Regions from separate parts of the Microbulbifer sp. genome, predicted to be linked through region 1. Evidence: predicted binding sites of a transcription regulator. Region 1 holds the regulator's gene; each other region holds the start of a gene.
What was found. The regulator LexA, encoded in region 1, represses DNA repair genes until DNA is damaged. The targets are predictions, from matches to a motif close to ACTGTNTNTANANACAGT.
Positions count from the first base shown of each region.

Region 1 (10,717 bases):
TATCCGGCGATCGCACCCAGTCCCCCACTGCGAACGGCCGGTCGAGATAGACCATCAGACCGCCGAAGAAATTGGCCAGCAGGTCCTTGGCCGCAAAGCCCACTGCCAGGCCGCCGATACCGCCGAAGGCGAGCACGCCACTGACGCTGTAGCCGAGAAACTGCATGATCACTATCACCGCAGTGATCATGATGGAGGCGCGCACCAGCTTGCCCACCGCGCGCACAGTAGTGGCGTCCATGGGTTTGCTGATAAAGCGCGGGTCGCGCAGGTTGTACTCCACATTGCGCGAGAAGCGCAGCGCAAACCAGGTGAATACCAGGATCAGGCCAATTTCCCGCAGCGGCGTGGCCACCGAAAAGATCTCTGCCCCGGTGGCGACCCCGGCCCGGCTCGCGGCCAGGGTCAGGCCCAATAGCCACACTAACACCGTGCCCGGCGGGTTCAGCGCGCCCACCAGTGCGTCGTCCCAGGGATTGACCGTTTTTTCCGCACGCCGGGCAAGGCGCTGCACGAAACCCGCCAAAAGCCAGGCGCTCAGCGCCGTGGCCAGAACGATAAGAAAAATCGCCACGATCCACAGGCGGTTGTCGCCGATCCAGGACAGCAGCATTGCTTTTATCGATTCCACTTACTTCTACCCCCGATAAATAAATTCCAATCCGTGTTTTCTTGTAGGAGCGGCGGGGCGGCCATCCGCCCATGGCCACGATCAGCGGTGGTTCCATCCCGGGTTGATCGCGGCCATGGGCCGCTCCTGCATGGAACCTGAATCCGTGACTTCATGACGGCTCAGAGCACAAGCTCTTGCACTCTGTATCCGCCCTGAAGTCACAGATTCAGGTGGAAGCCAACCAGTTGCGGGTCTCCCGCCAGCGTTCGCTCTGCTCCAGTTCGGCCCAGGATCTGATCGCCGGTTTTCCGCGCATGCGCTGCAACCGTTCACTGGATTTTACTTTGGGTACAAAGTTCTCCAGCGCCTCGAGTGCCTGCAAAGCCCCCGGGCGGCTGTTGCACACCAGGCCCATATCGCAGCCGGCCTCCATCGCCGCGCGGATTCGGGCCCCGTAGTCGCCGGCGGCGCCGGCGCCCTCCATGGACAGATCGTCGCTGAAGATCACGCCGTCGAACCCCAGCTTGCCACGCAGGATATCCTGCAACCAGAAACGGGAGAAACCCACCGGCTGCTCATCCACTCGGGCGAAGCGGATATGCGCCGGCATCACCGCATCCAGTTCGCCTGCGCGCAGGGACTCCACAAAGGGAATGGCGTCGGAATTCATCACCTCTTCGAGGGAGCGCTCGTCCACCGGCAGCTCTTCGTGGCTGTCCTCCAGCACATGGCCGTGACCGGGGAAATGCTTGCCGGTAGTGGCCATGCCCGCCCCGTGCATCCCCTGCATAAAGGCTCCCGCCAGCGGCCCCACCTGCCGGGGATCAGCGGCAAAGCTGCGGTCCCCGACGATACGGCAGTGGCTGTCGTCCGCGTCCAGCACCGGGGCGAAACTGAAGTCCAGGCCGACCGCCATCAGTTCCGACGCCAGCAGCCAGCCCACGTCCTCCAGCCGTTTCACGTCGGCGCGGGCGGCCAGCGCCTGCATGGATGGAAGCGAGGCAAACTCCCCCCTGAAACGCTGTACCCGGCCGCCCTCCTGGTCCACCGCCAACAGCAGTTCCGGGCGCTCCGATCGGATATCGGCCACCAGCGCCGCAATCTGCGCCCGGTCGCGGAAATTGCGCCCAAAGAAGATAAGCCCGCCCACCAGCGGATGCCGCAGCAGCCTGCGGTCCTCCAGGGTCAGTTCCTGGCCTTCGATATCAATCATCACCGGACCGATCATGAGAGTTCCTCTTTAATGCGGAATGATGAATGCGGAATGCGGAATAAAGGATATCCGATGCGAGACGTTGTTGTTCGGGTTGCCCGGGGAGCCCGGTCGCGGCCGGTGGCGGTTCCGTGGCACGAAGCAGGCCCGCGTATTCCGCATTCCGCATTCATCATTCCGCATTCACTTTGAGCATCGCCGCCGCCGCGGGCACCAGCCGGTCCAGGGTTTCCGGAAGGCTGCTCTGGGCGCCGAAATCTTCTCTCAGGATAGCCTCGATGGCGTCGAAGCTCGACAGGGTAAATACGGTGGCGCCCAGCATGAAGTAGAGGCGCCAGTAGAAGCTCACCGGGTCCAGGTGCGGCAGTGCTCTCTCCAGTAGTCCGGCGAAACGGTGGTAACTGTCGCCGTAGCGGGAGACGATATAGCGGCGCAGGTGCCCCTGGGACTGGGAGTAAGCCAGCCCCAGCAGGCGCATGAAGCGCTGTGGGTCGCGCCCCTCCGCCGCCAGGCTGCCGAGCCCCACCCGGTAGAGACTCTCCAGCAGCTCTTCCACCGTCAGCCGCTGGCCCGCTGCCTCACGACGATCCAGTTCACCAGCAAGACTGGCGGTAAAAGGCGTCAGAAAGCGCTCGAAGACCGCCTGAATCAGTTCTTTTTTTGATCCAAAGTGGTAATTTACTGCGGCGAGGTTGACCCCGGCGGTGCTGGTGATGGTACGCAGGGAGGTTTCGGTAAAGCCGCGCTCGGCAAAGAGTACCTCGGCGGCGTCCAATATCCGGCCGACCGTATCCGTCTGGCTCATAGGAATTCGAACCAACAATTAAAACAGTTGTTTGGTGGAAAGGCAGATTAGCATATTCCGCGCCAACTGGCGCCGCTGGCAGTGTTGAACCGGCGGCGCGGACATTAAATTGAAAGGAAGAATCGAGGAGAAGGGTTGCCATGACTCAGAAACGACCGGAAATCGGCAGCTGGTTCGAGAATATCGACGGCGGCCTGCTGTTCGAAGTAGTCGCGGTGGACGATACCATCGAAGTCCAATACGCCGACGGCACCCTGGATGAGTTCGACTGGGAACAGTGGCGGGAGATGCCCTTGGTGCCGGCGGCAGAGCCGGAGGACGCCAACGCGGCCTTCGGCCTAACTGTGGACGACCAGTCACCGAATGCGCGGGGCTTCAGCGTACCCGAGGACACCAACCCACTCGACTACGTGGAGGGGGAGCCTTTCGAGGGGACGGACGAGTCACCCTGAGGCTCCTTGCAAAGAGAGTGAAAACCGGAGGTTCGCGTCACGCTTCCCGCCCCCTGATGTAATCGATAATGATCTCCGACGCCTCCTCCACGGTATCCACGATGCTGAACAAGTCCAGGTCCGAGGCGTCGATGCAGCCGCTCTCCAGCACCGTGTCCATCAGCCAGCCGTGCAGTCCGGCCCAATAGCGCTTGCCCACCAGTACGATGGGAAAACGCCGCACCTTCTGCGTCTGAACCAGGGTCAGCGCCTCGAACAGTTCGTCCAGGGTGCCGTAGCCGCCGGGCATACCCACAAAACCAACCGCATGCTTAACGAACATAAACTTGCGCACAAAGAAATAGCGGAAGTTGAGACTGATGTCCTGATAGGGGTTAGCCACCTGCTCGAACGGCAGTTCGATGTTGAGGCCAATGGAGACGCCGCGCTGGGGCAAGGCGCCGCGATTGCAGGCCTCCATGATCCCCGGGCCGCCACCGGTCATCACCGGTATGCCCTCCGCGGCCAGCAACTCCCCCAGCCTGACTCCCTGCTGATATTCCGGGGAATCCTCTGTGAAGCGCGCACTGCCGAATACTGTCACGGAACCGGTGAGCGCAATCAGTCGTTCAATTCCATCCACCAGCTCGGACTGTATCCGCAGTACCCGCCAGGCTTCCGGCATTTTTGCGTCCAGCATTTTCTTTCCTTTTATTTGTCGCGTATCTCTTTCAACCAGTCATTCTCTCCCCCTATCTACTTATAGCAGCCTATGGCGACAATGGCGTTGCCGGCCATCCACCGGCACAAGGATTGCGCAGAAGGCAAATCTGTATATAATCCCAGCAACTGTATATAAATACAGAGCAACCTCAGGTGACCCTATGACCAATCTAACTGCACGCCAGGCCCAGGTACTCGAACTGATCAAGGCCTACCTGGAGGAAACCGGCTATCCACCCACGCGCGCGGAGATTGCCCAGGAACTGGGCTTTCGCTCCCCCAACGCCGCGGAAGAACACTTGAAGGCACTGGCGCGCAAAGGCGCGATCGAGATGGTGGCGGGTGCCTCGCGGGGAATCCGCATCCCGGATTATCAACCGGGCCTGCCGATCGTAGGGCGTGTAGCCGCCGGCAACCCGATCCTCGCTGAGGAGAACATCGAAGACTACTGCGACCTTCCCGTAGACTTCTTTCATCCCCCGGCGGACTACCTGCTGCGGGTACACGGCATGAGCATGCGCGACGCCGGCATACTGGATGGCGACCTGCTTGCGGTACAGCGCACAGACCAAGTGCGCAACGGCCAGATAGTGGTGGCGCGGATCGAGGATGAAGTCACCGTCAAACGCTTCCGCCGCAAAGGCAATCAAGCCACGGTGCAGCTATTGCCGGAAAACGAGGACTTCGAAGTGATTCAGGTGGATATGCGGGACAAGCGTTTCGCCATCGAAGGACTGGCGGTGGGAGTGATCAGGCAGAGCCCTTAGAGCCTGTTTGGAATCTTGCACAAAACTCTCCGGGCCGGATGGGGTGCCTCTTTCCGGGACCTTTCACTGCCATGGATGGCCGTGGAGAGCGTACAGGGATGTATTTAAGGGGGGGCGCCCAGCCCGTGTCCGGGAAAGAGGCACCCCATCCGGCCTCGCACTGCGGCCTGGAATTCCGGAGAACTCAAACAGGCTCTTAGATGAATGCGGAATAATGAATGTGGACAAATCTGCCAGGAGCAGACTTGCACAGCCGAAGGCTGCCCCGAAGGGGTGAAGCACTGGGACGAGCTTCACAAATACGCGATCGGACGTCGTGCTGCGAGGGAGTTCAGTGACTACTGATCAATCGTTCCGGGCACCCCAAAAGTAAGATCGCGGCCAAGAGCCGCGCCTACAGGAAAGTGTCATTCCGCATTCAATGAACCGTGTGATTGACCGGGGTCACCTCTTCGTCTTCATCGAAATAACCCGGCTCCATATCGTCGATATTCTGTACAGCCTCTATGCCGGCCTCCAGCATGGCCCGGGCGATGGCGATTTTGTGTTCGCGTATGAAATCCAGGCTCTCGCTGGAGAAATGGATACGCACCAGCGGGTCCTCCCGGTGGCCGGCACGGCGCAGTGCCACGTCGCCATTGGCCAATTCGACAATTTCAAAAGTCTCGGAGGACATATTCTTCTCCCGCTACATCAATTTGTGTGCAGGGTAACATACAGAGGCCAGCAACCAGAAGTCAGAGGACAGTTTCGTCCCTTCTGACAAAACCTGATATCTGATCTCTGTCTTCTGGATTACCACTCTTCCATATGTGCGCGCTGACGCCGCACCAGCTCCACCAGCGCGGTACGCCATACTTGCAAACGCTCTTCACTGAGAGCCGGGATTTCGGCAGCGGACAGATTTTGCAACGGAATCAAGTTATCGTTCCCGCCATTTCCTTCGTTCCTTCCGCCGGAGAATTTCCACAGCTGCAACCAGGCGGCCTGCAGTTGCGACAGCCAACTGCCGGAGTCCCCGAGCAGCTCCAGCAGCTCGACAGCCTCCGCACAGGCCGTACCGCGGGCGGCGGCCCGCTCCTTGAGTTCGGAAGCGGATTCGGGCTCACAACCCAGCTGCAACTGAAAAGCCAGTTCGCAGAGAAAGGCCCGGTAGGCGCGCCACAACTGCATCACCGCTCCCTCCTGCACCGCCGCCTGCCGCAACACGGGCCCACTCTCTCCTTCCAGGAGCAGTTGGCTTTTACGCAGAGCGGACGCCACGGCGCCGGTATAGGGATTGCTCATTTGCGCGCGGCCGCTTTCTTGCGCGCCGGCTTGCGCGCGGTACCACTGCTTCCGGCCTCGATCTGCCACTTGCCGTCGCGATAAAAAGCCCGCCAGCCGGTAGCCTTGCCCTCTTCCTCGGACTGCACGTACTGCTCCTGGGTCTTGCGGCTGAAACGCACCACCGTATCCCGCCCCTTGTCGTCCTCCGTGGGCGCCGAAAACAGGAAACTGTATTTGGGATCGATCTCACTTTTGTGCGGCAACAGTTCTTTCACCAGTGGCGCGCGGGTCTCGCGGTTCTTCGGGAACTGGCTGGCGGCGAGGAACAGGCCCGAGGCGCCGTCGCGCAGAATATAGTGGTCGTCCACTTTCTGGCAGGGGAGCTCGGGCATGGGCACCGGGTCCATTTTCGGTGGTGCCGGCTGGCCGTTCTTGAGCAGTTTACGGGTGTTCTTGCACTCCTCGCTGGTGCAGCCGAAGTACTTGCCGAAACGACCGGACTTCAACTGCATATCGCTGCCGCACTTGTCGCACTCGATCACCGGGCCATCGTAGCCCTTGATCTTGAAAGTGCCCTTCTCCACCTCGTAGCCGTTGCAATCCGGGTTGTTGCCGCAGATATGCAGCTTGCGCTGCTCGTCCAGCAGGTAGCTGTCCATGGCGGTGCCACACTTGGAACAGCGGCGCTTGTCGCGCAACTGGCGGGATTCCGCTTCTTCATCCTTGTCCGCGTCCACGGCCTCTTCGCCAGGGACCAGGTTCATGGTGTTGGTGCAGCGCTCCTTGGGAGGCAACCCGTAACCGGAGCAGCCGAGGAAGACGCCGGTGGAGCCGGTGCGGATCTGCATATGCCGGCCGCACTTGTTGCACTGGATATCGGTGTCCGTGGGCGCATTGCGGCGCATGCCGCCCTCGGCGGCCTGGGCCTTTTCCAGGCGCGCGGAGAAGTCCCTATAGAATTCGTCGAGCAGTTCTTTCCAACCCTTGTCTCCCTCCGCCACCGTGTCCAGGGATTCCTCCAGGTTGGCGGTAAAACCGTAATCCATCAGGTTCTTGAAACTCTCGCTGAGGCGGTCGGTGACAATGTCCCCCATTTTTTCCGCGTAGAAGCGCCTGTTTTCCAGGCGGACGTAGCCGCGGTCCTGGATGGTGGAGATGATCGAAGCGTAAGTGGAGGGACGGCCGATACCGCGCTTCTCCAGTTCTTTCACCAGTGCCGCCTCGCTGTAGCGCGCCGGCGGTTTAGTGAAATGCTGTTTCGGATCCAGTTTTTTCAGGGAGAGTTTCTCTCCCACTTTCACATCCGGTAACACCAGGTCTTCGTCTTTCTTGCTGACCGGCGGCGCCACTTTCAAAAAACCGTCGAAACGGATCACGCGCCCGCGGGCACGCAGCTCGAAGTCGCCGGCGGTAACCACCACCGAGGTGGAAGTGAACTGCGCCGGGGTCATCTGGCAAGCCACGAACTGCTGCCAGATCAGGTTGTACAGGCGCTCGGCATCGCGCTCGACGCCGGAGAGCATATTCGGCTGCATACGCACGTTCGAGGGGCGGATCGCCTCGTGGGCCTCCTGGGCGCCCTCCTTGCTGCTGTAGCTGTTGGGCTTTTCCGGCAGGTATTTATCGCCGTAGCTCTCGCCGATAAATTCGCGCACCGATTCAACCGCCTCCGCACTCAGGTTGGTGGAGTCGGTTCGCATATAGGTAATATGCCCGGCCTCGTACAGGCGCTGCGCCAGCATCATGGTTTTCTTGACGCTGAAACCCAGGCGGTTGCTCGCCGCCTGCTGCAGGGTGGAGGTGATAAACGGTGCCGAAGGCTTGGAGCTGGTGGGCTTGTCGTCCCGCGCGGTGACTTTGAACTCGCTCGACCGCAGGGCCTTGACCGCGGCGCTGGCCTGCTCCTCGTTGACCGGGCGAAAGGCTTCACCGGCCTGCTTTTTGACATCCAGGCGCAGCGGGTCTGCCTTGGCGGTTTCGGTATCCGCGGCGAGGGTCCAGTACTCCTCGGGGACAAAGGCGCGAATCTCCCGCTCCCGCTCCACCACCAGGCGCACCGCCACCGACTGCACCCTCCCCGCGGACAGGCCGCGGGCCACTTTCTCCCACAGCAGCGGCGAGACCATGTAGCCGACAATGCGATCGAGGAAGCGGCGCGCCTGCTGGGCGTTGACCCGGTTGATATTGAGCGGGCCCGGACTCTTGAAGGCTTCCTGGATCGCGGACTTGGTGATCTCGTTGAACACCACCCGGCGATAGCGGCCCTCGTCGCCGCCGATGGACTCGCGCAGGTGCCAGGCGATCGCCTCTCCCTCGCGGTCCAAATCCGTAGCCAGGTAGATATGGTCGGCATTGGCGGCGAGCTTGCGCAGTTCGCTCACCACTTTTTCCTTGCCGGGCAGGATTTCGTAGTGGGCGGCCCAGTTGTGTTCCGGGTCTATGCCCATGCGCTTGATCAGCTGCTCGCGGTTTTTCTTGCGCTTGTAGGCCTCCTTGGCCTCCGGTGAAAGCTTGCGGGTCTCCGCGGCGCGGCGCGCGCGCTCCTTCGCGTCTACCGGCTGCCGGTTTCCGCCGCCGGTGGGCAAATCGCGAATATGGCCGACGCTGGACTTCACTACAAAGTCCTTTCCGAGATACTTGTTGATGGTTTTCGCTTTGGCCGGCGATTCGACGATGACCAGTGATTTACCCATAAGTATTTGATTTTAAATAGAAAATTTACTGCTTTCGCAAGCCTTGGCAGCCTTTGGCAAAGGCCAGCGCTGCGCGAATATATAAGCTCCGCCCCGGGTGCGGTCAAGCGAGCGGCGCAAATTACTGTTGCGCAACACCCCGTTTTCTCACCTTTCCAGGGTATAGACAATCTTGTAGGAGCAGCCGCTGGCCGCCATCAGCGCGGGCTCCTGACGAGACCAATAACCACGCCCACAGAATGGTTATTCGGCCTATTGGGTGCTGTTTCGCGGCTGTCTTATCGCTTCCTCTATTGGCCGGCGCGACGCCTCCAGGGCTTTTTCCAGCGCCGTCATTCCCCGGTCTCCAGAGGATTCCCGCCACTGCACCCCCAGCCCGGTCTCGGCGCCGACAATCGCGATGGCATCCTCCGGCAGCGCGGCCAGCAATTCACGCAGCGGTCCCCAGGCAGCCTGCGGCGCGGCGCGGCCGTTGCGCCAGTCCCAGTGCCCGGCGAAATTCATCTCGTGGTCGCCCCGCTGCCGCTCCAGTACCCAGCCGGTCTGCAGGCGGCGGGTGTCTCCCCAGCGGGTGAAGTACACCGCCGCGCTGCCCTGCCCTTCCGCCGCCGGCAGGGATTTCATCTGCACAGTCAGCCCCTCCCGGGAGGCGCGGCTGCGCAGTGCGGCCAGGCGCTGGTCCCGGGCGCTGGGCTTCAGCCACATCACCGGTCCCACCACCAAAACGACAGCAAAGAGAATAATAATGAGGGGTAACCAGCCGGTCATAACCACTCCTTGTTGGTGGGATAAGGCGCCTATTTTGCGTCGCCCGGCGCCGCCTCTGTCAAGAACCTTTTTTTAAAAGTAGACTTCAACCTGAATCGGTGACTTCAAGGCGGATGCAGAGTGCAAGATATTGATGTCACAGTGGATTTTCCGAAGGAGTGGCGTATCAGGGATTACGGCCGACTGAGGAAAATTCGCTGTGGCGTCAAGAGCTTGTGCTCTGCGCCGTCATGAAGTCACCGATTCAGGTTCTATTGTTCAGACATGGAGCGGAACGCCTATGGCCAGCTACAAGCACATTCTCGTCGGCCTGGACCTCTCGAAGGAGTCCTCCCAGGTACTGCAAAAGGCCGCCGATATTGGCGGCGCCTGCGGGGCGGACCTGAGCCTGGCGCACGTGATTGAGCCACTGACCTTCGCCTACGGCGGCGATATCCCCATGGATCTCTCGGAGGTCCAGGAGCAATTGCAAAATCAGGCGAAGGAGCAGTTGCGCAAGTCCGCCGACAGACTGGGAATCCCCGCGGAGCGCCAGCACGTGGTGCTGGGGCAGCCGGCGACGGAGATTCACCGCCTGGCGGAAGAGCGGGAAGTGGACTTAATCGTCATCGGCAGTCACGGCCGCCACGGCCTCGCGCTGCTGCTGGGGTCCACCGCCAACGGTGTCCTCCACGGCGCCTCCTGCGATGTGCTGGCGGTGCGGGTGCATGTCGATGAAAAGTGAGCGGTATTTCCGCCCGAAAACGCTTTATTAACTCAAGTTTCGGAGTTCAACCGTAGGATTGTCCCTGAAAGCCGCCCCCCCGGCTTTCGCCCTTGACAGGCCCTCGAACCCCGAAACTTGAGTATTAATCACTATCCAACTCCGCCCAGCGCTCGAACGCCGCCTCCAGTTGCGCCTGCCGTTGCGCCAGAAGGTTCAGCTTTTCCTCTACCAGCGGCTGCTCCTGCTGATAAAAGTCCGGCTGTGCCACCGTGGATTCCAGCTTTCCGATCTCCTCTTCGAGCTGCTCGATCTGCCCCGGCAGGCTGTCCAGTTCGCGCTGCAATTTGTAACTGAGCTTTTTCTTCTTTGCCGCTGGCGGGCTGCCCGAATCCGGCTTGTTTTTTGGCTTTTCCGCCACTGGCTGCGGTTCCCCGGCGGTTGAAAAACTTCCCCCCTGGCGCAGGAAATCGGCGTAGCCGCCCACATATTCACGCACGCGCCCCTCGCCCTCAAAGGCCAGGCAGGAGTCCACCACATTGTCGAGAAAAGCGCGGTCGTGGCTGACCAGCAGCACGGTTCCCGGGAAGTCCAGCAACAGTTGCTCCAGCAGTTCCAGGGTTTCCACATCCAGGTCGTTGGTGGGCTCATCCAGCACCAGGATGTTCGCCGGCTGGCTGAACAGCTTGGCGAGCAGCGCGCGATTTCGCTCGCCGCCACTGAGTGCCCCCA
Region 1 covers NZ_JBOFOC010000169.1:13,547-24,263, reverse strand. Annotated here, with positions in the region: gene ACRC0P_RS16370 (mechanosensitive ion channel family protein) at 1-631, opposite strand, end outside; gene nagZ (beta-N-acetylhexosaminidase) at 840-1,841, opposite strand; gene ACRC0P_RS16360 (TetR/AcrR family transcriptional regulator) at 1,999-2,631, opposite strand; gene ACRC0P_RS16355 (DUF6763 family protein) at 2,772-3,083, shown strand; gene ACRC0P_RS16350 (TIGR00730 family Rossman fold protein) at 3,121-3,762, opposite strand; gene lexA (transcriptional repressor LexA) at 3,947-4,552, shown strand; gene ACRC0P_RS16340 (hypothetical protein) at 4,971-5,228, opposite strand; gene ACRC0P_RS16335 (DUF6586 family protein) at 5,348-5,839, opposite strand; gene topA (type I DNA topoisomerase) at 5,836-8,514, opposite strand; gene ACRC0P_RS16325 (hypothetical protein) at 8,767-9,282, opposite strand; gene ACRC0P_RS16320 (universal stress protein) at 9,563-10,006, shown strand; gene ACRC0P_RS16315 (ATP-binding cassette domain-containing protein) at 10,131-10,717, opposite strand, start outside.

Region 2 (10,717 bases), on a different contig from region 1:
CCTTCGGCGCCGAGCACTCCACCCTCGGCGCCACCGCCGAGCGCGCCGCCAAACGCACCGGCCTGAAACTGAGCCCAGACCCCATGCCGGAGCAGGTCATCTTTGTGCGCAGCGACCACTACAACTTCGTGCGCCAGGGCGTTCCCGCCATCTACCTGATCACCGGCCGCGAAGCGCAGAATCCGGAAATCGACGGCACCGCCATGCAGAACCGCTTCCTGCAAGAGCGTTACCACCAGCCCACCGACGTGGCGGACGAACAGATCGACTACATTGCCGCGCAGCAGTTTGCGGAGGTGAACTACGCCATTGCGCGGGAAGTGGCGGACGCCGATGAGAAGCCGCGCTGGTATGAGGGGGACTTTTTTGGGGAATTGTTTGGTCGCGAATAGCCTTCGCCGGCTTCCGATCCAAGCCGGCCAAGCGAGTTTTACGCGAGCCTCCAAACAGGCTCTTAGAGCCTGTTTGCGATCTATGGTGCTGCACGTCCAGCGCGGGGTCGGGAGGGGTGCCTCTTTCCGGGACACGCTGTGAATACGTCCCTGTACGCTCGTAATCGGCATCCCTGCCTCATACGGTCCCGAAAAGAGGCGCCCCTCCCGACCTGGAGAGTTCTTCGCGAGATTCTAAACAGGTTCTTAGAAAAAATAATAAAGCACAGAGTTGTCACTTAATTTGCGGGCATTTGCTGCCTTCTGATTCCGAAAAGGCAGTAGGCTTTCTCCGTACGATAGTGCAAATGACGGGAAAATAGAAAATATAAGAAAATTAATATTGTGTTTCAGGGGAAATTTGGGTATAAGGGGCTTATTAAATATTTTTTAATAGCGGGCAAGTATTGGAATTTTGCTGTAAGCTTGGCGTTTCAATGGCCCCAGAGCGTTTTTAGCTTAAGTGCCCAATTGAGATACGGCCAAAAGATATTGGTTTTAGGGCCGGGCTATATTGAATTCACAGGCTGTTTCCGTAATAGTGGTAGCGGAAATGGAATTTTAAGATAACCACAGTGAGAAAGACGCAATATGACTAAAGGTACAGTAAAGTGGTTCAATGCAGATAAAGGCTTCGGCTTTATTGCTCCCGAAGACGGTAGTAAAGATCTGTTTGTTCACCATTCAGAAATTCAAGCGGGTGGCGGCTACGCTACATTGAACGACGGTCAGGCCGTTGAGTTCGAAGTGGGTCAGGGCCAGAAAGGTCCTTGCGCGAACAAGGTTCGCCCGCTGTAAGGGAAAGCAGATAACCAGGCTGGCCACGTACGCCCGCTTGGCGGGCCGGGCCTCCGCAAGCTGCGCTTGCTTTGGCTCGTGTCAGTCTGGATATTGCACGAATTCAGGTGCAGGAACGGCGGAATTTCTTATCGAACTGTATTAGCGCAGTAGGATAAGAAATTCCGCCGTTTTTGTATGTGCATGATGAAAAATCGGGGCTGAGTTTTCTGATTGTCATGGGATCGTATGTATTTTTCAAAAAGTGCGTAAAACATGGCGCTTGACCAAAGAAGACCTGTTGGCGCTTCCGGCTGCTATTGAAGGTCACAAATTTCTAAAAATTTTCTCAACGTTCATGAACGGAACGGTTCAAATTCGCCTGCAAAGCCCTGCCGAGACAAGTAAAGTACTCTCTGAAGGCGGCATTAATGCGCTGGCGATGATTGCCCGTTGGATAGAGGCCCATGTGTGCTTCTTTAGTGGCCTTGGTTCCGGATACGAGAAAATTGTTACTGATACTGGAATCCTGAACGAAGGCTTCAAATGCCCGGGCACATAGCTCTGCGGGATCGCCGTAATACACACAGCCGTTTTCTTTGTCGAACCGATTGGATATCCGTACCAGATCACTGGGTTTCCCGGTTTCCTCGTCCAACATAATGCATCTGAAACAGGCGTAGAGACAATCATTGAGGGGATGGGGCACCGGAGTGGCGTCGCGCAGCCAGGCTTCCGATGCGAACATTCCGCGGGGAGCATCGCTGAATGCTTTATCGGCAAGATAGTGGTCGAGGGCATGGAACCACTCGTGGGCAATAGACCCGGGGCCGGCATTTTTCGCCAACGAGAAATTCCTGGTCGAAGGCTCATAGAAGGCCGATATCCCGGGGCGCCCGCCAATACCATACTGAAATGACAACGTTTGCCGAAGGGAGATCAGGAGCGGAGGCCCCTGCAGTATCCACATCAAATCGGTGAGCGCCTCATAAAATAGGCCGGCGGCACGATCGCGCTCCGCCTGTGTGACCCAGCGGCCGATACCGATGGACCTGAAACCAAATTCTCTTCTGACGTCCGCAAAGGTGACCGGATGCCGATCCAGTCGATGGGGTCCACGGCGATAAAACTTTCGGGATGACACCATAAACTTTCCTCACTCAAGACCCCAGAACCGATTGAGCCCGTTCGACAGCGCTTCACCACTACTGCAGGTTTGCAGCTGCCAGTGCTCCGGATACAGAGCCCGGTAAAAGGGATCGGCGAAACGGTAATCGGCCAGGATCACTACCCCCCGGTCCGACTCAGTGCGAATCACCCGCCCGGCGGTCTGCAATACCCGGGTCATGCCCGGGTAGCGATAGGCAATATCGAAACCGCTGCCCCCAGGATGGTCTCCGGCCGTATCGCAAGCGCGGCGCAGCAACTCCTGCTCCTCGTTGACTTGCGGCAGGCCCACACCCACTACGATGGTACCCACCAGCTGTTCGCCCACATAATCTACCCCCTCGCCAAAGACACCGCCCATAATGGCAAACCCCAGGCTCCGGCGGCCCTCGCTAAAGGACTCCAGAAACGCGGCGCGCTCGCCGTCGCCGGCCCCGGGCTCCTGCTGCAGCAGGTCAATCTGCGGAAACCGATCAGTAAAACGCTGGGCCACCTGCTGTAAAAAACGGTAGGACGGGAAGAACACCAGGTAATTGCCCGGGCGGCTGTGGTACACCCGGGCCACCATATCTACCAGGGCATCGGTGGCCCGGTGCCTGGCCTGGTAGCGGGTGTCCACATAGGAGCAGAGATAGACCCCCAGCTGTTGGGGCCGAAACGGCGACGGCAACACCAGGTAGGGCGACTGTGTGTGCAGGCCCAGCTGGCGATAGATATAGGCGGCAGGCCGAAGCGTGGCAGAAAATGCAATCACAGCGTGAAACTGTTGATAACACTGCTGCAGGAAATCGGCGGCGTTCAGGCACAGCAATTTCAGCTGCTGTTCCTGCCAGGGAGTGTCCCGGTTTTCCACCCGGGTCAGGCAACGATGCTGCTCCGCCTGCAATTGTTCAATACACAGGAAGCGGTAGAGCGCGGTTAACCAGTCGCCGATCGCTTCCGGAGGCGGCTGGGACAGCTCCCACAGCTGGCTGACCTCTGTCACAACTTTGTGGGCGGCGCGGGTGACGGCTGCCGGGTGGCATTCAGCTTCGGACAGGGGAGTTACCCACAGCTCGACATTCCGGTCCGCAATTGCCTCTGGTGTTGCGCCCTCCTGTCGTCGTTGCGTTACCCATTTATCCAGGGATCTCACCAGTGACTGAATACTCCGGCGCAATCCCGGGTGTGAGCCTTTACAGGCCGCCGCGGCGCGGCGGCTGTCTCTGCGGCTCAAGGTGGCGCTGTACATCGCCCGGGCGCGGTCGCTCAGATTGTGGGCCTCGTCCACCAGCAGCGCCCGCCGCTGCCGTTGATCCTGCAGGGCACTCAGCCGGACCAGGGGATCAAACACATAGTTGAAATCGCACACCACCAGGTCGACCCAGGGCAGCATCTGCAGCGACAACTCAAACGGACACAACTGCAAGCGGTCCGCCACCCCGGCGATCACCGACGGGGTTAACAGGGGTTCGCCCAGCAGTTGCCGCCGCGCCTCGGGCAGGCGATCAAAAAAGCCCCGGGTGCGCGGGCAGATGCCATCGGCATCCCGGCTGCACAACCCCAGACGGCAGGCACAGCTTTTGTTCCGCGCCTGTATTTCCAGCAGTGAAAGCTTTAGTCCCTTGTCGTGCAGCCGCGCTGCCGTTTCCCGCACCACCTGGCGGCCGGAGTTTTTCGCGGTCAGGTACACCAGTTGATCCACCTGGGCCTCTCCCAGCGCCTTGATGGCCGGGAACAGGGTGCTGACCGTTTTGCCGATGCCGGTGGGGGCTTCCACCACCAACTCACCGCCATCGCGCAGGCAGCGGTATGCCGCCACCGCCAACTCTCGCTGGCCGGGGCGATAATCGGGAAATGGAAACGCCAGCGCCCGGGCCGACGCTTGCATTTGCTGGCGATGCTGCTGCCAGCTCCGCTGCCAATGGAGATACTCACCCACCGCTGCGCGGGCGAAGGCTTCCAGCTCGGGCCAAGTGAACTCGTGCAACTCCGGGTAGGTTTTTTTCTCTTTCAGGTTGTGCCACAACATCTGCAGAGCCACGCAGCCGTCATCGGTAGCGGGGTTCTCCCCGTCAGCCCGCCGCTGCAACAGGTAACAGAAACCGTAGATTTTAAGTTGGGCCCAATGCAACTGACGCACCGACTCCGGCAACTGCCGGGGCGGACAGTAGGTGGTTTTAATCTCATCCAGCTGTACCGGCCGGTGCAGGTCCGTTTGTGGGTGCAGGATATCCACCCGGCCGCTGAGGATCACCGCCTCGCCCTCGCACTTCCATTGCACCTGCAGTTTGTACTCGGCTTCACTGCCCGGTGGTCGCTGTTTTTGCAGTTTCTGGTGAGCGCGGATTCCCTCCTGGGCCGAGGGCCCGCCCGGGGTATCGCCGATCAGGTCACCGCGGCGGCAGGCAAACGCGACCAGTTGTCCCACCGGCAGTTGCAGGGGCCGGGCATCGCTCTCGGCTGTCATGTCGCTCAAGGCTGTTGCCATCCCGCTCGAGGGTATTGTCGTCTCGCTCAAGGCTGTCGTTGTTCCGCTCAAGGCTGTCGTTGTTCCGCTCAAGGCTGTCGTTACCCCGCTCAAGGCTGCTGCCACTCCACATGCAAGACCCGGTGGGGGATTTGGTGTTCGGCAAAAAACGCCAGCCAGCGCAGCTGGTTTTGTTGCAGGCGGTCGCCGGGTCCCTTTACTTCCACCAGCTCATAGCCGCCCGCCGCCGGAAACAGAATCAGGTCCGGCAGGCCGTTTCGGTGATGGGCGATATCGCTCAGCAGGCGCTGAAACAGCTGCCGCCAATGGTCGGCGGGGATGCGCGTCAGCGCCAGTTCCAGCAGCGCTTCCGGTAGCGCCTCCCAGGCCACCAGCGGGTTGGCGATGCCCTGTTTCTCGCGATAGTGCCGCCACACCCGATGCGCCAGACTGTGGCTGTCGAGTTCGGCCAAGCGCTGTTCGAACGCGGCCCGGCGCAACGGATAAAAGTCGGGGGTGCGAAAGTCGCTGGGCGCCACTTGAAACGGATTAAAAAAAGCCCCGGGCACCGGGGCGAAAACGATGTCCCAGACAAAGAGCCCCAGCACCCCGTTAAACAGGCTGTTTTCCACGTAAAAACACTGGTCTCTTTGCGGGCAGGGAGACCCCCCTTGCAGATAGACGGCGGCCAGCAGCTCCACCCGCTCCGGCGCCTGCGGCAATATCGCGGTCTGGGTGGGCGGCCGGTACCGGGCCGGTGGTTCCCAACCCGGCAGGTGCCCCTCCCGCTTGGCGGTGCGGTAACCAAAGCTCTCCGCGAAAACCCGCTCCGCCTCGCTGTGGGGCGTCGCCAATATCTCCCGGCACAGGGCCAGACCGGTATCGATATCGCCGCGCTTGACGGCGATACGTGCCCGGCGCTCCCGGGCCGGCGGCCGTGTGCAGCGCCGGTACAGCTGGTCGGCCGCCTCCAGTTCGTCCAGCCGTTCCAGCTGCCGGGCCAGCGCCAGGCGCAGGCGGTCCAGGCGCCGGTGCAGGGCGGCATCGCCATCACCCTCACCTTTGTTCTCGCCCGCGGGGGTGGGCAGCTGCCCGGCCAGCGCCAGAATCGTGTCCGGCCCGGCGCACAGAGTGCTTTCCAGCTGCTCCAGGCAGTCGTAATAGCGCAGGTGCTGGATGATCTGCGCCCGGCTCTGGAACGGCAGGTGCTGTCGATCCAGCGGGTAATCCTCGTAGCGATACAGCCCCAGGTCCCGCAACACATAGTCGGTCGGGTCCTGGTGCAGGTTGCCAAAAAAGCAGAGTTTAAAAGTCTCAAAGTGCTCCGCTGCCTGCACCGCCATCAGGGATTCAGCCGCCAGCAAAGCATGCAGCAGCACCGCCTGGTCCGCGCCTTGCTCCAGCAGGGCCAGCTCCAGCGCCTGGCGTTTCAGTGTCTTGGGCAGAGGTGTGGGGCTGCAGGCCAGCAGCTCCGCCTTGCTGAACAGCGGCAGGCATTCCCCGAGGGGCAATTCCGGATTGCGCCGCAACAAGCCGGCCTCTACTAACCGGCCCGCGGCCCGGGGCAGGTCATCAATTTCCGGGTAAACCAGCTTGCCCAGGCGAAACAGGGCCCCCGCCGGGGACGGCACCCCTTTGCGCGACAACAGCCGCACATACAGCCGCTGGCTGTCGATATCCAACACCCGAAAAACGGTGTAAAACTGCCGCTCCCCGTCCGAGAGCAGTGGCTCATAGCGCGCCATCACAAAATCCACCAGGGCGCGGAAGTTGGTCAGGTAATAATCCGGTGCCAGTTCAACGGGGGCGGCCATGTTCTACTGCTAATTGATCGCGGTTGATTTTCAGGGCTTATTGCATCAGTGCTTCTATTGTGAAGGCGTGTTCGAGGAGCTCCCTGAGTACTGTACAGTTATACAGGATGCTTAAGGCATGGACAAATCCCGGGAGCGACCGCTCAGCCATCCGGCGGTCAGATATGCCCAATTTGTGCGCTTGCCAGCTGGCCATGCCCCTGGGTTATTCCATCGCCGATGGAATTGGGTTGGGGCTTATCGCCTATGCGGCGATCAAGTTGTTGAACGGGCAGGTGAAATCCTGCCCGCCGGTGGTTTATCTGGTGGCCGGGATATTTACATTGAAGCTCGATTTTCTGTAGGAGCGGCCCATGGCCGCGATCGGCATTGCTTCGTAGTGCAGGCTGATCGCGGCCATGGGCGGATGGCCGCCCCGCCGCTCCTACAGGTGCGGGCGCGGGGCGGTGAAGCCTTGTTGCTCCAGGTAGTTGGCCACCCGCAGGCACCAGTCCTCCCGCCAGGGCGCGGCGATAATCTGCACGCCGATGGGCAGGCCGCTGTCCTCGTCCAGGGTGGGGACGACGCAGCTGGGCAGGCCGGCGGAGGAGATGGGCTGGGTGAAGTAGCCCAGGTTGGGCCGCAGGGGCTGTTCCTCGCCGCGGATATTCAATATTTTCTCCCCCATCCGCGGCGCCACGCAGGGCGTGGCCGCGGCGACAATCACATCCACATTGGCGAACACCTCGCGCACCTTTTCCGCATACCAGTGCCGCACCTGCTGGGCGCGCGCGTACCAGGCCGCCGGGAGCAGGGCGCCGGCGATAAAGCGGTCGCGGGTGTCCGGGTCGAAATCCTGCGGCCGGGTTTGCAGCCGCGGCAGGTGCAGCCGGCTGCTTTCCACGTTGGTGATCAGGTAGGCCGCGGAGCGGCCCTCCAGGGTGCCGGGCAGTTCGATTTCGTCGGCGCAGTCCAGGGCCCGGCAGACCTTGTCCATCGCGCGTTGCGCCTGGGGGAAATCCTCCAGGGAGAAATAGCCTCCGGCGCGGGTGATACGCAGACCATCCACGCCCTTTGCCAATTCGGCCACGGTATCCAGGAGCGGCCGTTCCGCGCAGGCGTGGTCACTCGCACTGTAGCCCTGCATGGCGTCGAAGCTGCGGGCCAGGTCCGCGCAATTGCGCGCCAGGGGCCCGACGTGGTCGAGGCTGTCGCAGAAGGGGTAACTGCCGGTGCGCGGCAGGCGGCCGTAGGTGGGCTTGAGGCCGAAGACGCCGCAGAAAGACGCGGGCACGCGGATGGAGCCGTTGGTGTCGGAGCCCAAGGCCAGCGGCACCAGCCCACCGCCCACCGCGGCGCCGGAGCCGGAGGAGGAGCCACCGCTCATATGCGTGGTGTTCCAGGGGTTGGCGCAGTTGCCGTAGTGGCGGTTCTCGCCGGTAAAGTCGTAGGCGTACTCGCCCATGCCCAGGGCGCCAACCAGTATCGCGCCTCTTTCCTCCAGGCGCTGAATCAGCAATGCATCTTCGCGGGCGGGTGGGTTGCCGGCGTTGATTACCGAGCCGGCGAGGGTGGTGAGGCCGCGGATATCGAACAGGTTTTTGGCCGCAAAGGGCACTCCGGCGAGCGGACCGGGCTTGTCTCCCCGGGTCACCATCGCGTCCAGTTGTGCGGCCCGCTGCCTGGCCCGATCGGCCAGTACCCGGGTAAAGGCATTCAGGGCCGGGTTCCGCTCTTCGATATGGGTCAGGAAAAAATCCACCACTTCGCCGGCGCTGAAGCGGCCGTTGTTTACGCCGTCGGCTATGGCGCTGGCGGAGGAAAAGAGCAGCCCGCTCACGGGGACTTCACCTGAAACACGTTGGCGAGGTCGATGGTGTTCGGGTCTATTTCTGCCGCGTCCGCAATCTCGGCCATTTTTGCTGCTGTAGCCAGGTGCTGGGCGATGCCGGCTTTCCATTCCTCGCGGATGGGGATGCGCGTAACTGTCTGCATCAGCTCCAGGTAGACCTGTGGATCAAACCGGTTTTCGTCAGGCATGAATGCTCCCAATTCTCCGAAGGAGCGGCCGCTCCTAAGCGTTGTTCTGTCAGCGAGAAGTCGTTATGAAACAGCCTCTAATCACCCCACAGGTAAAAGCGAATTCCGGCCCGGATGGCATAAGTCTTACTGACGGGCAGCTGCGCAGTCTGCGCCCTGATTGTGGATGTCCGCGTGCAGTTTGTACACCGGCTGCGCGGGGGGATCACCGCCAATGTCAGTGGCGGCGATCCTGATTGGCGCCAGCCTTGTCTGCACCACATTGCACAAGCTGCAGTGGGAATTGATCATGGTCGTGTCCGGCGGGGGATATCCGCACCGACCGCGCGTTACCTGATGCCCGCCGGCCAGCAGGTCATGGGCCTGCGGCTGTTAGGCGTCCAGCACCACCGTTTGAACAATGTTCTGGGGTCTATATTTCAGAGGAAGTGGGCGGGGAAGAGGTCCGCGCGCAGCTGGAGGATTTCGCCGTCGGGATAGCCAGGTCCCTGCACGGGCATATCTGGTGCATTGCCACTATGGGCTACAACGCACGCAGGGATGCGGTGCTGCAGACCCTCGCCTGCCTGGAGCAGGTATTGAAGTTGAATGGCGCGTCAAAATCCGAACTGGCGACGCCGTCCCGGATATCCTGGGACCGCCGAGCTCCAGCTCGGCCAGCGGGCCGCAGGCCCGCCAAACCCGAAAGCGTTAAGGGAAAAGATGATGAATGAACAGATAAATTTCGAAGACTGGCTGAAAGCCGCGCCCAAAGCCGAATTGCACCTCCATCTGGACGGTACTCTGGAGGCTTCCCGCCTGCTGTCTCTGGCGGAAAAAAAACGCATACCATTGTCCTTCCAGACGCTTGAGGAAGTGGAGACCGCCTATAAGTTCGAGAATCTGCAGAGCTTTCTCGATCTTTACTACTTGGGCGCCTCGGTGCTGCACGACGAGGAGGATTTCTACCACCTGATGATGGACTATCTCCAACGCTGCCGCGAAAACAATATCGTCCATACGGAAATAATGATCGAGCCGCAGACCTATTTAACCAACGGTATCGAATTTCCGGTATTTATGGCCGGCTTCAAGCGCGCAATCGCCGATGCCCGCAGCCAGTGGGGCCAGTCCGCGCTACTGATCCTGAGCTTCCTGCGCCATATGCCGGAAGGGGACTCGTTGCACGTGCTGGAGTTGGCGGATGCCTACCGCGACGACTTCGTCGCCATAGGCCTGGCCAGCGGAGAGAGGGGCAACCCGCCACAGAAATTTACCGAGCTCTACCGCCGCGCGCGGGAGCGCGGCTACCACCTAACCGCCCACGCCGGCGAGGAGGGGCCGCCGGCCTATATCCGCGCGGCGCTGGATGATCTGCACGTGGAGCGTATCGACCACGGCGTGCGCTGTGTGGAGGACGAATCGCTGGTGGAACAGCTGTGCGAGCGGCAGATTCCCCTGACCGTCTGCCCGCTTTCCAATGTGCGCCTGCGGGTTTTTCCCGACATGAAACACCACAATATTCTGCAATTGTTGCAGCGGGGGCTGAAGGTCACGGTCAACTCCGACGATCCCGCCTATTTCGGCGGCTACCTGAACGATAATTTCATCGCCCTGTATCGCGAATTGAATTTAAATCGCAAACAGGCCTTGCAACTGCTGCAAAACGGCTTCGAGGCCAGCTTTCTACCCGCGGAAGCCGAGCGGAGTTACCTCGAGCAGCTGCGCAATTTCGCGGAGGCGCGGTAAACGTAGCACAGTAGCAGATTAAGCCAGTCGAACGGCAGTATCTCCATCGGTACTCCGATTTTCTGAACGAATCCAACTGTAGAAGCGGCCTACGGCCGCGATACCGGGAACGCGGAGCTCCGGCTCCGCAACGGGCCGCAGGCCCACCGTTGACTCGCGCCATCCCTGGTGTGAGTCATGGTGGGCAAATGCGGCCTGAGCAGGAATCTATTGCTTGAGGGTTACCACCTCCCCCTTAAAGGTGACCCCGGCCACCATCGCGCCAGCCCCGCATTCGAATTCACTGGAGCTGTTTACTTCGTTCTTTTTGTAGTAGCTGCGGATATTGATCA
Region 2 covers NZ_JBOFOC010000187.1:28,149-38,865, forward strand. Annotated here, with positions in the region: gene ACRC0P_RS17805 (M28 family metallopeptidase) at 1-392, shown strand, start outside; gene ACRC0P_RS17810 (cold-shock protein) at 1,023-1,229, shown strand; gene ACRC0P_RS17815 (CLCA_X family protein) at 1,558-2,355, opposite strand; gene ACRC0P_RS17820 (ATP-dependent DNA helicase) at 2,365-4,824, opposite strand; gene ACRC0P_RS17825 (VRR-NUC domain-containing protein) at 4,935-6,638, opposite strand; gene ACRC0P_RS17830 (hypothetical protein) at 6,803-6,982, shown strand; gene ACRC0P_RS17835 (AtzE family amidohydrolase) at 7,063-8,457, opposite strand; gene ACRC0P_RS17840 (AtzG-like protein) at 8,454-8,657, opposite strand; gene ACRC0P_RS17845 (adenosine deaminase) at 9,363-10,385, shown strand; gene ACRC0P_RS17850 (excinuclease ATPase subunit) at 10,593-10,717, opposite strand, start outside.
Region 2: ACRC0P_RS17825 (VRR-NUC domain-containing protein) is a predicted target of LexA. The motif match lies at 6,728-6,745, and genes of this name have one in related genera.

Region 3 (10,717 bases), on a different contig from region 1:
GCAGATAAAGTGACTGTCTCTGGCGTAGGATGGGCAAAGGAGCGCAGCGACATGCCCATCACCTGAAACCGATGGGCACGCTGCGCTTTGCCCATCCTACGGCCGGCCCCTAGCGGCGCACCTTCATCAACTCGATAAACTGATCAAACAGCGGCGCCATATCGTGCGGCCCCGGGCTGGCCTCGGGGTGCCCCTGGAAGCTGAACGCCGGTTTGTCTTTCAGGCGGATACCCTGCAGTGTGCGGTCGAACAGGGACACGTGGGTCACTTCCACATTCTCCGGCAGGCTGTCCGCATCCACCGAGAAGCCGTGGTTCTGGGCGGTGATCATCACCTTGCCGGTCTGTAAACACTGCACCGGGTGGTTGCCCCCGTGGTGGCCAAACTTCATTTTTGCCGAGCGGCCACCCACCGCCAGGCCCAGCAGTTGGTGGCCGAGGCAGATGCCGTAGGTGGGGATGCCCACCTCGAGAAATTCCCTGATCGCGTCGATGGCGTAGTCGCAGGGCTCCGGGTCGCCGGGGCCGTTGGACAGGAAGATGCCGTCGGGGTTGAGCGCCAGCGCCTCGGAGGCCGGAGTTTCCGCCGGCACCACGGTGACGTCGCAGCCCCGGTCCACCAGCATACGCAGGATATTGCGTTTGACTCCGTAGTCGTAGGCCACCACTTTGAAAGGCTGTTCCGATGCGGCCCTGTGGCCCGCGCCCAGCTCCCAGGTGCCCTCGTTGAACGGGTAGCTCTGCCTGGTGGAGACCACCCTGGCCAGGTCCATGCCCTTCAGGCCGGCGAACTCCCGCGCCTTGGCCAGCGCCGCTGCGCTGTCGATGTTTTCCCCGGCGACAATACAGCCGCTCTGGGCACCGCCGTCGCGCAGAAGGCGGGTGAGGCGGCGGGTGTCGATATCGGCGATACCGACGATATTGCGCTCCCGCAGGTATTCGTCCAGCGACTGCTTCTTGCGGAAGCTGCTGGCCAGCAGCGGCAGGTCGCGGATCACCAGGCCCGCGGCCCAGACCTGATCGCATTCCTCATCTTCCGCATTGGTGCCGGTATTGCCGATATGGGGATAGGTGAGAGTCACTATCTGTCGGGCGTAGGAAGGATCGGTGAGGATCTCCTGGTAGCCGGTCATGGAGGTATTGAAAACCACTTCGCCAACGGCGCTGCCGTGGGCGCCGATGGCGCGCCCGTAAAATTCGCTGCCGTCTGCAAGTATCAGCAGAGCTGGCGTAGTGTGGGGCATCAGGGGCTCCGGCGTGGGGGCGGTTTTATTCAAATTGATCTCCAGTGAATGCTGTTTACCCGAGATGTGCCGCATTTGCGGGGTGCCAGGCTGACCGGGCCCTGGAGGGTCCCCGAGCTGCCTTCGGCAGGGCGCAGGCGTACCCTATAAAAAAGCGAGATGGCCTCTCAGCTCATCTCGCTTTTTTAAAAACTTTGTTCACGCGCGGCTCTCGTTGTGTGACCGGCGGAGGACCCGCCAAACCGGGCGCAGATTCTACGCGAATTTTACCCTTCGCGCCAGCGGGCCGTACCGGGCGTGCGGCCCGCTCTACTCAGGCTCCCGACTCAGGCGAAACAGGCTGTTGCCCATTTTCAGCTCCGCCCGGTCGAGCATGGTCTTATTCAGTTGCAGGGCGATGGTGTCGCCGTTGCCGGTAAAGCCGATGATACCGCCGGCGGCGGCGAAACGCTCGATATCGCTGATGGTGAGGACGGGGAAGAACTCCAGGGCACCCACTGTCTTCATCAGGCTTTCCCTTTCCATATGCCCCAACACCACTATCTGGCAGCTGCGCGCCCGCAGCAGTTCGCCGAGGTTCACCTGCTCCAGCTCCACGCGACGCCCGTTCACCCGCTGGTGCTTAAGGCGCTTCGCCAGGGGTGCGCGCAGGCGGTCATCGCCCATGACACAGATACGGAAAGGGGCACCGGTGCCGGAAAACACCTGGATGGGCCACTGCAGATGGTGGGCGAAGTGAACGATGTAGTCGACCATCACCCGGCGCCCGGCTTCGGAATCGGACAGCAGGGTGCCGGCGCGGCTACCGGTGGCGGCCACCGCCGCCAGCAGTACCGTCAGGTGGAGCACCACCAGGCCGGAGATACGCAGGTAGATGCGGTATTGCCTAGGAATCATACCTTTGAGCCCCGTTGACCACCCTGGAAAACAGTCGTTGCGCCGGGCACTTTGCCGCGGCGCTCTCAAAGGTTAGTACCGGCGGGAAGGCGTCGCCATCAGGGGAGAGGGGGCGGGGTTTCCTGTACCGCCAATGATCGCCATTTGAGCGCCTTTTCAATGGCCACGATCATACTGCCGGCCACATCCTTGCGGGTGGCGCTCTCGATGCCCTCGAGCCCCGGTGAGGAATTCACCTCCAGCAGCAGCGGTCCCTTCTTGGAGCGGATGATGTCCACCCCGGCCACCTTGAGCCCCAGGACCTTGGCGGCCTTGGACGCCAGGCGCTTCTCCTCGGCGGTGACCTTGACCACCGAGGCGGTACCGCCCTGGTGGATATTGGCCCGGAACTCGCCCGGCGCCGCCTCCCGCTGGATGGCCGCCACAACCTTGTTGTCGATCACGAACAGGCGCAGGTCGCGCCCCTGGGCCTCGCGGATAAACTCCTGCACCAGCAGGTTGGCCTTGAGGGATTTGAAGGCGTTGATCACCGACTCCCCCGCCTTGCGGGTTTCCGCCAGCACCACGCCCCGGCCCTGGGTACCCTCCAGCAACTTCACGATCAGCGGCGCGCCGCCCACCATTTCGATCAGTTCGTTGGTGTCCACCGGCGAGTTGGCGAAACCGGAAATGGGGATATTCAGGCCGTTCTGCTGCAACAGCTGCAGGGAAAACAGCTTGTCCCGCGACTGGCTGATGGCCGCCGAACCGTTGAGGGCGAATACGCCGATGCTCTCGAAGTGGCGGGTGAGTGCGCAGCCGTAGAAGGTCTGACTGGGGCGAATCCGCGGGATCACCGCGTCCAGGTTGTTGAGGATGCGCCCATCCCGGTAGTGCACTTCCGGCTCTGTGGGGTCCAGCTTCATATAGCACTGGCGGATATCCAGGAAGCTCATGCGGTGGCCGCGCTCGGCACCGGCCTCCATGATGCGCTGGTTGCTGTACAGGTCGGGATTAGAGGCGAGCACGCCGATACGCAGGCCGGTGCCGGCGATATGGTGCTCGTCGCGGTAGTACTCCTCCAGCTCGCTGGCGGGCAGGTCCCCGAGGCAGAAGCTCTCCGACGGGTCCACCAGCATGCGCCCGAGCATCGCCTCCCGTCCGAGCAGCATGCGATAACCCATGGTGTCCCGGTTGGTAAGGGTCAGTTCGATATCCCACACACTGCCGCCGACCGCGAGCGCGGTGCGGATCACCGGGCGCTTTTCGCTGTCACCGGAGGAGCTGCGCACCATGCGCTTGTCCAGCACCCGCGCTTCGCAGCGCACCGACGGGCGGCGCAAATGCTGCAGCGGGTGCGCCTCGAAACTCACCCAGGGATCGCCGTCGCGCTTGAAAGTCTGGATATTGTAGGCATGCAGGGACGAGGTCTTCGCTCCCGAGTCCACCCGCGCCTTGATCGCGGGGATACCCAGACCGGGGAGGCTGCACCACTCTTCGCTGCCGACGATTAATTTTTTTTCCAAGTTCGATTTTCCGTTACAAATAGCAAAATCAGGGCGGGCTCGTGCCATCAGAGGGCCGGTGATGGGCACGCTGCGCTTTGCCCATCCTACATTTCCCGCTGCTACAGGCCCAGCACATCGCGCATATCGTAGTGGCCCGGCTCGCGGCCCGCCAGCCCCTCTCCCGTCAACCAGAGCGCGGCGCGCACCGCCCCGCGGGCGAACGACAGGCGGCTGCTGGCCTTGTGGCCTATCTCCACCCGCTCGCCATCCGCCAGGAACATCACCGTGTGATCCCCCACCACGTCGCCGCCGCGCACCGTGGCAAAGCCGATGGTATCCCGCGACCGCGCGCCGGTCTGGCCCTCGCGGCCGTAGACGGCAACCTCCGACAGATCGCGGCCCAAAGTCCCGGCGATCACCTCGCCCATGCTGAGTGCGGTACCGGAGGGTGCGTCCACCTTGTGGCGATGGTGGGCCTCGACGATCTCGATATCCGCATCTTCGCCCAGCACCCGCGCGGCAGTCTCCAGCAACTTGAAGCACAGGTTGACCCCGGTGGAGAAGTTGCTGGCCAGGCACAGGGGTATGGACTGCGCGTGCGCCAGCACTTCGGCCTTCTGTGCCGGGTCGAAACCGGTGGTGCCGATGGCGATGGGTTTACCGCGGGCGGCGCAGAAGGCGGTGTTGGCCAGGGTGGCGGCGGGAGCGGTGAAGTCGATCAGCACGTCGAAATCCGCCTGCGCCAGGTCGCCCACAATCGGCAGGCCACTGCGCCCCAGACCGGCAACTTCGCCGGCATCGGCGCCCGCAAGGCTGGACTCGGGCCGCACGATTGCCGCGGACAGCTCCGCCGCATCCGACTGCGCCAGCGCCTGCGCCAGTGCGCGCCCCATGCGCCCACCAAATCCCGTTACTGCAACTTTTATCGCCATGATTTTTCCTCCCGTCCAGCCGAAGCCGCGGATTCTACCCGGTAGGTAAGGATAGCTGTAGTGGTATTGCAGGAGATGTGCGGGAGGGAAAAGAGATGTAGGGCGAGCCTGTTGTTCGCCCGGGGCGGGCCTACCGGCCCGTTGCCGAGCTGGAGCTCGGCGTTCCCAGGGAGGGCGGGCCTGCGGCCCGCTTGCGGAGCTGGAGCCTTCAGCACTCCAAGGTAAACAGCTCCGCGGTCCCGGGTCCCGAGAATCAGAGTTTCATATCGCCGAAGAAGCTCTTCACCCCCTCGAACCAGCCGGTCTGGCGGGGGGAGTTTTTCTTTTCGCTCAGAGTGTCGGCGAACTCCTGCAGCAGGTCCTTCTGTTTGGCGGACAGGTTCACCGGGGTCTCCACCACCACGCGGCACAGCAGGTCGCCGGGGGCGCCGCCGCGCACCGGGGTGACGCCCTTGCCGCGCAGGCGGAAGAGTTTGCCGGTCTGGCTCTCCGGGGGGATCTTCAGTTTGACCTTGCCCTCCAGGGTAGGGACTTCCAGGTCCCCGCCCAGCGCGGCGGCGACAAAGCTGATCGGCACCTCGCAGTAGAGGTTCTTGCCGTCGCGCTGGAACAGCTCGTGTTCGCGCACCACCACCTGCACATAGAGGTCACCGGGTGGACCGCCGTCCGGGCCCGCCTCGCCCTCACCGGAGAGGCGGATGCGGTCGCCGCTGTCCACACCCGGCGGCACCTTGACCGAGAGGGTCTTGGTCTCCTCCACACGGCCGCGGCCATGGCAGCTGCTACAGGGGTCGCTGATGATGATCCCGCGCCCGCGGCAGTTGGGGCAGGTCTGCTGCACCGAGAAGAAACCCTGCTGCATACGCACTTGGCCGATACCACCGCAGGTGCCGCAGGTCTGCGGCTGGGAGCCCGGCTTGGCACCGGAGCCGTGGCAGGTTGTACAGGAGGCCAGAGTGGGCACGCGGATCTTGACCGTGGTGCCGCGCACCGCGTCTTCCAGGTCCAGCTCCAGGTCGTAGCGCAGGTCGGAACCCCGCGCCGGCCCGCCGCGGCGGCCGCCGCCGCCGAAGATATCGCCGAATACGTCGCCGAAGATATCGGAGAAGCCACCGAAGCCACCGGCCCCGCCGCCGCCCATCTGGCCTTCCACGCCGGCGTGGCCGAACTGGTCGTAGGCCGCCTTTTTCTGCGGGTCGGACAGTACTTCGTAGGCCTCGTTGGCCTCCTTGAATTTGTTCTCCGACTCCTTGTCGTCGGGGTTGCGGTCCGGGTGGTATTTCATCGCCACCCGGCGGTAGGCCTTTTTCAGGTCTTTTTCCGACGCGTTCCGATCGACGCCGAGGATTTCGTAATAATCGCGCTTCGACATAAAAATGGTGTTCTTTTTTAACGGCATAAGGCGCGGCGGTAATACCGCCGCGCCTTTCTATTTTTTACTGTAGGAGCGGCCGCTGGCCGCGATCGACAGCGGAACAGACCACCACAGATCGCGGCCATGGGCGGATGGCCGCCCCGCCGCTCCTACATGGAGGGCAAGGTTGTGATTACTTGTCCTCTTTCTTGTCTTCCTTCACTTCCTCGAACTCGGCATCCACTGCGTCGTCACCACCGGCCTTCTGCTCTCCACCCTCGCTGGCACCGGCGGCACCCTCGGCCTGCTCGGCGTACATTTTCTGCGCCACCGGGCCGGAAGCCTCGGTCAGTTTGCTGGTGGCGGCTTCCATGGCGGCCTTGTCGCTGCCTTTGACCGCCTCTTCCGCTTCGGAGATGGCGGCTTCGATCGCGGACTTCTCCTCCGCGGTGGCCTTGTCGCCGGCCTCTTCGAGGGTCTTCTTGGTGGCGTGGATCAGGCCGTCGAGGGTGTTGCGCGCCTGCACCAGTTCCTCGAACTGCTTGTCCGCCTCCACATTGGCCTCCGCGTCGCGCACCATCTTGTCGACCTCTTCCTCAGACAGGCCGGAGGAGGCCTTGATCACAATGGACTGCTCCTTGCCGGTGGCCTTGTCCTTGGCGTGCACGTGCAGGATACCGTTGGCATCGATATCGAAGGATACCTCGATCTGCGGCACGCCGCGGGGCGCCGGCGGGATGTCGGCCAGATCGAAGCGGCCCAGGGATTTGTTCTGCGACGCCTGCTTGCGCTCGCCCTGCACCACGTGAATGGTCACCGCGGTCTGGTTGTCGTCTGCGGTGGAGAACACCTGGGACTTCTTGGTGGGAATGGTGGTGTTCTTCTCGATCAGCGGAGTGGCCACGCCGCCCATGGTCTCGATGCCCAGGGTCAGCGGGGTCACGTCCAGCAGCAATACGTCTTTCACATCGCCGGAGAGCACCGCGCCCTGAATGGCCGCGCCGATGGCCACGGCTTCGTCCGGGTTGACGTCCTTGCGCGGCTCCTTGCCGAAGAACTCGGTGACCTTCTTCTGTACCAGCGGCATGCGGGTCTGGCCGCCCACCAGGATGATCTCGTCGACGCCGGAGGCGGACAGGTCGGCATCCGCCAGGGCGGTTTTCAGCGGCTCGATAGTGCGGTTGACCAGCTCCTCCACCAAGCTCTCCAGCTTGGCGCGGGTCAGCTTCACCACCAGGTGTTTCGGACCGGTGGCATCGGCGGTGATATAAGGTAAGTTCACCTCGGTCTGCTGGCTGGAGGACAGCTCGATCTTGGCCTTTTCGGCGGCCTCTTTCAGGCGCTGCATGGCCAGCGGATCGCCCTTCAGGTCGATGCCCTGCTCTTTCTTGAACTGCTCGGCCAGGTAGTCGATCAGGCGCAGGTCGAAGTCCTCGCCGCCGAGGAAGGTGTCGCCGTTGGTGGACAGCACCTCGAACTGCTTCTCGCCGTCCACATCGGCGATCTCGATAATGGAGATATCGAAAGTGCCGCCGCCCAGGTCGTAGACCGCCACTGTACGGTCTCCGCCCTTTTTGTCCAGGCCGTAGGCCAGCGCCGCGGCGGTGGGCTCATTGATGATGCGCTTGACGTCCAGGCCGGCGATACGGCCGGCGTCCTTGGTGGCCTGGCGCTGGGAGTCGTTGAAGTAGGCGGGCACGGTGATGACCGCGGCCTCCACCTTCTCACCGAGAAAGTCCTCGGCGGTCTTCTTCATCTTTTTCAGCACTTCGGCGGAGATCTGCGGCGGTGCTTTCTTATCGCCCTTCACTTCCACCCAGGCGTCGCCGTTTTCCGCTTCCACGATGCTGTAGGGCACCATCTTGATGTCCTTCTGCACCACATCGTCCTTGAAGCGGCGGCCGATCAGCCGCTTCACCGCGAACAGGGTGTTCTGCGGATTGGTCACCGCCTGGCGCTTGGCGGACTGGCCCACCAGGATTTCGTTGTCCTCGGTAAAGGCGACCACGGAGGGGGTGGTGCGGTCACCCTCGGCGTTCTCGACCACCCGCGCTTTGTCACCATCCAGTACCGCGACACAGCTGTTGGTGGTACCCAGGTCGATGCCGATAATTTTTGCCATTGGATTCATTCCTCGTTTGCGGTTCACGCCGGCGCCTCGGGGAGGCCTGCCGCGTTTGTATTTTGGGATGCCAGCTATATTGGTGCCGGCCCTAGGATTTCAAGGGTTATTCAGCCCGGTGCCTCACGGCGCCTTGCTCACGATCACCATCGCCGGGCGCACGAGGCGGCCGTTCAGGCGATAGCCCTTCTGGAAAACCTCCAGTACCGTGTTCGGCTCCACATCGCCGTTGGGCACCTGGGCCATGGCCTGGTGCAGCTCCGGGTCGAAAGGCTCGCCGACCGGGTCCACGGTTTCCACCGAGTACTTGGCCAGGGTGTCCACAAAGGATTTGTGGGTCAGCTCTATGCCTTCGGCCACTGATTTTTGGGTCTCGTTTTCGGTGTCGATGGCGGCTAGGGCCCGTTCCAGGTTGTCCACAACCGGCAACAGGTCCTGCAGCAGCTTCTCGACGCCGAACTTGTGCGCCCGCTCCACATCCTGCTGGGCGCGGCGGCGGGCGTTCTGCGCGTCCGCCTGGGCGCGCATGACCAGGTCTTTCTGGATCGCCAGTTGTTCCCGCAGGCCGATGATTTCCTCGTGCAGGGCGTCGGCGCTCTCGGCCTCGGCGTGCAATGCCTCCTCGGCCGCGTGCTGCTCCTCCTCGGAGGGGCGCTCCACTTCGGCGGCAACTGCCTCTTCCTCTGCCGCTGTAGGCTCCTCGGTAAGCGCCTCCGGCGCCTCCTGTGGGTTCTGATCTTCTTCGCTGCGCTCTCTGGCCACTGCTCTCTCCGTCGCGTCGACTGTCAGTTGAATGGATTTCCCCCAAAATGCCGAGGCGGGCTCGGCTCCCGGGCAGTGCAGGCCTATATGGGGGCGAGACCCTATAGTTCAAGTGGGTTTTCACTGCGGAGTAATGTCCCCAACCGCAGTAGCGGGCCAGCGCCAAATACTGTATAAACAACCACTAATTGGCAGACGCCAAGTAAGAACAAGAACGGCTACAGAGCTATCTTTTATGTTGCTGCACCTGTCTATCAGCCAATTCACCCTGGTGGACCAGCTGGAGCTGGAATTCGGTACCGGCACCAGTGCACTGACCGGCGAAACCGGCGCCGGCAAGTCCATCACCCTCGACGCCCTCGGCCTGGCGCTGGGCGACCGCGGCAATGCGGAGCTGGTGCGCGCGGGCAGCAAGCGCGCGGACATCACCGCCACCTTTGATATCGGCGACCACCCGGCGGCCGCGGCCTGGCTGGAGGAGCAGGAACTGGACGCCGGGCGCGAGGTGATCCTGCGCCGCACGATCGGCGCCGATGGGCGATCGCGGGCCTATATCAACGGCCAGCCGGTAACTCTGCTGCAACTGCGCGCCCTGGGCGAACAGCTGATCGATATCCACAGCCAGCACGAGCACCAGTCGCTGCTGAAAAAAGACACCCACCGCCGCCTGCTGGACGAGTTCGCCCACGCCCAGGAACTGGCCGCCGAAACCCGTATCCACTTCAAGACCTGGCGGGACCAGCACCGCCGCTACCGGGCCCTGGCGGACAGCGCCGAGGAAACCCAGGCCCGCCGCGAACTGCTGGAATACCAGTTGCAGGAGTTGGAGCTGCTGAACCTGCAGCCGGCAGAGATAGAGGCGCTGGAAAGCGAACAGCGCCAGCTGGCCAACGCCGGCCAGATACTGAACGGCGGCTACCAACTGGCGGCGCTGCTCAGCGGCGGCGAGGGGGATATCGCCGAACAACTACACCGCGCCCTGCAATTGCTCTCCGCTATGCCGGAACAGTCCCCGGCGCTGGGGGAAGTGGCACAGATGCTCGACACCGCGCGCATCCAGGTGGACGAGGCCGCCGGCACCCTGTCGCGGCATATCGACCGCTTCGAGATGGACCCGGAGCGCCTGGCGGAAGTCGAGGAGCGCCTCAGCGCCATCTATCAGGCGGCGCGCAAGCACCGGGTTCAGCCGGACGAACTGCCGGCGCTGCAGCAGCAGTTGCAGGCGGAGCTGGACGATATAGGCACACCGGACGCGCTGGACAAGCTCGCCGCCGACTGCGAAAAGCTGGAAGCCCGCTATCGCGAGGCCGCCGGCAAACTGACCCGGCTGCGCGAGCGGGCCGCCGCCGAACTGGCGGAGGCGGTGAACCGGCAACTGGCGGAGCTGGCCATGCCCCACGCGCGGGTGGAACTGGCCCTGCAGCCGGTGGAGAAGCCCACCGCCAGCGGCCTGGAGGAGGTGGAGATACTGATCGCCACCAACCCCGGCCAGCCCCCGCGCCCGCTTGGGAAAATCGCTTCCGGCGGGGAGCTGTCCCGGGTCAGCCTGGCGATCCAGGTGGTCACCGCACAGACCTCGCGCACTCCGACCCTGGTGTTCGACGAAGTGGACGTGGGCATCGGCGGCGCCACCGGCGATGTGGTGGGGCGCCTGCTGCGCCAGTTGGGCGAGACACGCGACGGCCGCGACGGCCAGGTGATCTGCGTGACCCATCTGGCCCAGGTGGCGGCCAGGGCCCACCGCCACTACCTGGTGGAAAAGCACAGCGACGGCAACGCCGCCTTTGTGGCCCTGCGCGAACTGGAAAGCGACGAGCGCCGCGAAGAGGTGGCGCGCATGCTCGGGGGCGAGGCCACTGCGCAGTCCCTGGCCCACGCGGAGGAAATGCTGGCGCGCAGTTGAGTCTCGGGACTCGGGAC
Region 3 covers NZ_JBOFOC010000163.1:15,642-26,358, reverse strand. Annotated here, with positions in the region: gene carA (glutamine-hydrolyzing carbamoyl-phosphate synthase small subunit) at 110-1,243, opposite strand; gene ACRC0P_RS15950 (YfiR family protein) at 1,553-2,140, opposite strand; gene rimK (30S ribosomal protein S6--L-glutamate ligase) at 2,239-3,159, opposite strand; partial or broken gene ACRC0P_RS15940 (ATP-dependent zinc protease family protein) at 3,244-3,693, opposite strand; gene dapB (4-hydroxy-tetrahydrodipicolinate reductase) at 3,747-4,559, opposite strand; gene dnaJ (molecular chaperone DnaJ) at 4,813-5,931, opposite strand; gene dnaK (molecular chaperone DnaK) at 6,107-8,035, opposite strand; gene grpE (nucleotide exchange factor GrpE) at 8,159-8,797, opposite strand; gene recN (DNA repair protein RecN) at 9,033-10,700, shown strand.
Region 3: recN (DNA repair protein RecN) is a predicted target of LexA. The motif match lies at 8,966-8,983, and genes of this name have one in related genera.